Regions from separate parts of the Kocuria sp. CPCC 205231 genome, predicted to be linked through region 1. Evidence: predicted binding sites of a transcription regulator. Region 1 holds the regulator's gene; the other holds the start of a gene.
What was found. Region 1 encodes LexA, which represses DNA repair genes until DNA is damaged. Its sites were predicted from a motif close to TCGAACANNTGTTCGA; they were not measured.
Positions count from the first base shown of each region.

Region 2: a site for LexA is predicted at 1,132-1,147, ahead of RF640_RS13400 (DUF6504 family protein). Genes of this name have one in related genera too.

Region 1 is NZ_JAVKPP010000004.1:278,434-280,818, reverse strand. It holds gene RF640_RS05915 (hypothetical protein) at 1-284, opposite strand, end outside; gene lexA (transcriptional repressor LexA) at 629-1,408, shown strand; gene RF640_RS05905 (ATP-dependent DNA helicase) at 1,559-2,385, opposite strand, start outside.
Region 2 is NZ_JAVKPP010000012.1:91,810-94,194, forward strand. It holds gene RF640_RS13390 (pyridoxamine 5'-phosphate oxidase family protein) at 1-278, shown strand, start outside; gene RF640_RS13395 (GNAT family N-acetyltransferase) at 403-906, opposite strand; gene RF640_RS13400 (DUF6504 family protein) at 1,208-1,531, shown strand; gene RF640_RS13405 (fumarylacetoacetate hydrolase family protein) at 1,611-2,385, shown strand, end outside.

The DNA of each region.
Region 1 (2,385 bases):
AACACGGTGGTCTGCTCGGTCCCGGAGCCCGGGACGGGTGCGCTCGTGGCCGTGGCCGTCGAGGGGACGAGGAAGATCACGGCGAGCACCACCAGGGCGGCGGAGCCGGCCAGGACGGGCAGCCCCAGGAACACCAGGCGGCCGCGGCGGGTCAGGGTCAGCGGGGTGCGGGACGCGGAGCGGGCGGGACGGGCCCGCCGGAGCGCACGGCCGAGCCCCCGGGCGGATCCTGCGGACTCGCGGCGGCGGGCGACGACGGCGGTGAGGGTGGCACTGGCACTCATGACATGAACTCCTTGACGTTCCCGCACGGAGCGGGCGATCTCGAACACCGGTCCGGTCGACGACCCTCGCGGGCCTCCATTCGATCGAACATACTTTCGAATACCGATGACCCATGTCTAGCACGTGTCTGCGAATGCTGTCGACAGCGGGTCGTACATATGTTTGAACACACACGGCGTGTCGCCTAGGCTGAGGACAGGTCCGGGCCCCCGGCCGGCGCGCGCTGCGGATCCCCTGCGCCTGCCGACCGGGACCCATCGAACCACCCGGGTCCGACATCGGAACCGGGACCGCGCAGACCGGCTGCGGCACCTGCAGCCGGACGGGAAAGGACGACGCTCCCATGGCCCAGCCCCCCACCCCCGAGGAGCCCCGCGCCCGGGGCGCCCGCCCCGGGGCACGCTCGCGCAGCCGCGGGCTCACCGTGCGCCAGCGCACCATCCTCGAGGCCATCCAGCGCTCCATCGCCGAGCACGGCTATCCGCCGTCCATGCGGGAGATCGGGGACCTCGTGGGCCTGGCCTCGCTCTCCAGCGTCACCCACCAGCTCGCCCAGCTCGAGAAGCTGGGCTATCTGCGCCGCGACCCCAAGCGCCCGCGGGCCATGGAGGTGCTCACTCCCCTGCAGCTGCGCGGGACCGCCGGGGCGGAGTCCGCCGAGCCGTCGCAGGAGGCCCCGGCGGCACCGGCGAGCCGGACCGCTCGTCCCGCCGCCCAGAACGCCGTGGCCGAGCTGTCCACCTCGGCGGACGTGACGATGGTCCCCCTGGTGGGCCACATCGCCGCCGGCGGGCCGATCACGGCCGAGCAGTCCGTGGAGGACGTCCTCGCGCTGCCCCGCCAGCTGGTCGGGCACGGCGAGCTGTTCATGCTGCGCGTCAAGGGCGACTCGATGATCGACGCCGCGATCTGCGACGGCGACTGGGTGGTGGTGCGCCGGCAGAGCGCCGCCGACAACGGTGACATCGTGGCCGCCCTGCTCGACGACGAGGCCACGGTCAAGACCTTCCGCCAGCGGGACGGCCACACCTGGCTGCTGCCGCAGAACACGCGCTACGAGCCGATCCTCGGCGACCACGCCACCGTGATGGGCAAGGTCGTCTCGGTGCTGCGCAGCCTCTGAGCCGCCGCACGCCCGGGACCCGGGCCCTCCGCCGCCGGTGGGGGGGCCCGTTGCCGTCCGGGCCGGCCGCCGTCCGGACACCTCCTGCTGTCCGCACCCCGTGCGGGCCCGGCGCGGTCCGGGGAGACCCCGGGCGTCCGCCGGACGTGCTCAGCCCACGGAGAGCCGCTGCAGGGCGCCGAGCACCACCTGGCGGTCCGTGGTGGTCCACAGCGGCGGCAGGGACCCGCGGAGGAAGCCGCCGTAGCGGGCGGTCGCGATCCGGGAGTCCAGGATCGCCACGACGCCCCGGTCCCCGCCCGCGCGGATGAGCCGCCCGGCCCCCTGGGCGAGCCGCACGGCCGCGTGCGTCGCGGACACGGACATGAACCCGTTGCCGCCGGCCCGTTCCGCGGCGCGGCTGCGGGCGCTCGCCAGCGGGTCGTCCGGGCGCGGGAAGGGGATCCGGTCGATCATCACGAGCCGGCACGAGGCCCCCGGGACGTCGACGCCCTGCCACAGGCTCATCGTGCCGAACAGGCTCGTGGCCGGGTCGTCGGTGAACTCCTGGACGAGTCCCGCGAGCGAGGACTCCCCCTGGCACAGGATCGGCAGGTCGGTGCGCCCGCGGAGCGCCTCGGCCGCCTCCTCCGCCGCCCGGCGGGAGGAGAAGAGCCCGAGGGCCCCGCCCCTGGAGGCCTCCAGCAGGGCCAGCATCTCGTCCAGCTGGGCCTCCGTGAGCCGGCGGCCGGGCTTCTCCAGGTGCTTGGCGAGGTAGAGGATGCCCTGCTTCGGGTAGTCGAACGGGCTGCCGACGTCCACGCCCTCCCAGCGCGGGGCGCCCTCGCCCCGCAGGCCGAGGGCGCCGGCGGCGGAGTCGAAGGACGAGCCGACGGACAGGGTGGCGGAGGTGAGGACCACGGTGCGCCCGTCGAAGAGCCCCTCCCGCAGGGTGCCGGCCACGCTGAGCGGGGCCACGTGCAGGGTCGCCGGGTCGG
Region 2 (2,385 bases), on a different contig from region 1:
TCGGCACGAACGAGCGCAGCCGCAAGTACGCCAACCTCCTCGCCGATCCCCGGGTCTCCCTCGTGGTGGTCTCCGGGACGGGCCAGGAGTTCCAGCTCGAGGGCGAGGCCGCCGTGCTGGAGGGCTCCGCCGCGCAGGACGCCGGCGAGGTGCTGGAGTCCCGGCACCCGGGGGCCACGGACAAGGACAGCACCCGGCTCGTGGCGGTGCGCCCCCGCTGGGCGCGGTTCGTCGACATCGCCGCCGATCCCCCCGTCCGGGAGGAGTTCTCGCTCTGAGCCGGTCACAGAAGAGGCCCGGGACCCGCATCGCGGGTCCAAGGCCTCTTCCACGGCCTGGTGCCGGGTCCTGTTCGTGCCGGCGTCCCCTCCGGCGTCCCCCGGTCCGGAGCGCCCGCCGGGCTCAGACGTCGTCCGTCTCGGGGACCCAGCGGTTGAAGTCGAGCGTCAGGTAGAGCGCGAGCGCCGCCGCGTTGTCCTCGGCGATCCGCAGGCTGACCTGGTCGTAGCCGTTGTCGTAGAGGGTGCCCATGGCGCAGCGCACCAGCTGCTCGGCCAGGCCCTGGCGGCGGCGGGAGGCCGCCGTGAACAGCTCGAAGATGTAGGGGACGTCAGGGAGGTCGTCGCCGACCCGCCGGGACAGCACGAGCGCGGCGGCCACCACGGTCCCGTCGTCGTCGACCACCACCGGCGAGGCCTCGGGCAGGAAGGGCCCGTACTCCCCGTCGAAGACTCCCCGGATCACCTGGCGGGCCTCCTCCAGACTGGAGACCCCGCCCTGCTCGTAGGAGGAGTAGTAGAGCTGGGCGAGGCTCTCGGCGTCCTCCGGGCCGGACGGACGCAGATTCACCGCGGGCTTCTTGGTGTTCGCCGCGGTGTGGGCGATCAGCGTGATGGTTCCGGTCATGGAAGGCCTCCGTGAGGTCGACGCCGGTTGCTCCGGCGGGGCGGACGAGGGACAGGGGACGTCCGGGAGGGCCGCGCAGGGCAGGCCCTCCGTGCATTCAGCGTATCCATTTCGCTGGGCTTGTCCATGCTTCGCCGTCCTCGATCGCAAAAGTGAACGGCCAGGTCGGAACGAGGCCTGCACGGGAACACCTGTTCCTTTTCCGCGCTCTTCCGGGTTAGCGTGTCGTACAGGTGTTCTAGCTTCCAGGGAACAGGGCGCACCGGGGACGGGCGCCGGGCCGAGGGAGAGAGGAGCCGTCGTGGGTTTCCTGACGGAGAGCGTCGACGTGGACTGCGACACGGACGGGGTGCCGGTGGGCGTGCGCTGGCGCGGGCGGGACTACCTGGTGGCCCAGGGACCCGTGCGCTGGTACGAGCGCCGCGCCTGGTGGTCCGAGGACGCGCGGCTGCCCAAGGACCGGGGGATCGGTGCGGTGGACCAGCAGATGTGGCGGGTCCAGGTGCAGCTGAACACCCGCTCCGAGCTGCTGACCCTCGAGCTCGTCCACACCCTCGACACCGGGCGCTGGCGGCTGCTCGCCGCCACGAGCGCCTCGGGGATCCGCGTGGTGCGCTGCGCGTAGGCCGCCGCGGTGCACCCTCCCGCCGGAGGTGCATAGGATCGTCGGTGGAGACCGCACCGCAGAACGTGAGGGAGCACCCGTGAGACTCGGCACCGTGCGACGAGACGGCACCACCCAGGCCTTCCGGCAGGAGGACGGGCGGACCGTCTACCTCCCCGTCCCCGACGTCGGGGCCCTCCTCGCCGGGGGCGACCTGCGGCTGCCGGGGGAGCCGGGCCCCGCGCCGGCCCCGGAGGACCTGGCGACGCCCGTCCTGCGCCCGGGCAAGATCCTGTGCGCCGGGCTGAACTTCTACGACCACGCGGAGGAGGTCGGTCAGGAGATCCCGGAGCACCCCACGATCTTCGCGAAGTACGCCACCGCGCTCATCGGCCCCACCGACCCCATCGCCATGCCGGAGGAGTCCGAGAAGATCGACTGGGAGGCCGAGCTCACCGTGGTGATCGGCTCGCCCCTGCGCCACGCCACGCCGGACCAGGCGCGGGCCGCGATCGCCGGGTACACCATCATGAACGACATCTCGGTGCGGGACTGGCAGGGCCGGACCTCCGAGTGGTTCCAGGGCAAGAACTTCGACCGCACCACCCCGGTGGGCCCCGTGGTGGTGACCCCCGACGAGATCGACCCCGAGGCGGGACTGGCGATCCGCTGCACCGTGGACGGCGTGCGGCACCAGGACTCCGGCACCGACCGGATGATCTTCTCCGCCGTGGAGCTGGTCGAGTACCTCAGCCGGTTCCTGACCCTCGAGCCCGGGGACCTCGTGGCCTGCGGCACTCCCGCCGGCGTGGGCCTGGCCCAGAAGCCCCGCCGGATCTGGTTGCGGGACGGCCAGGAGGTCGTCACCGAGATCG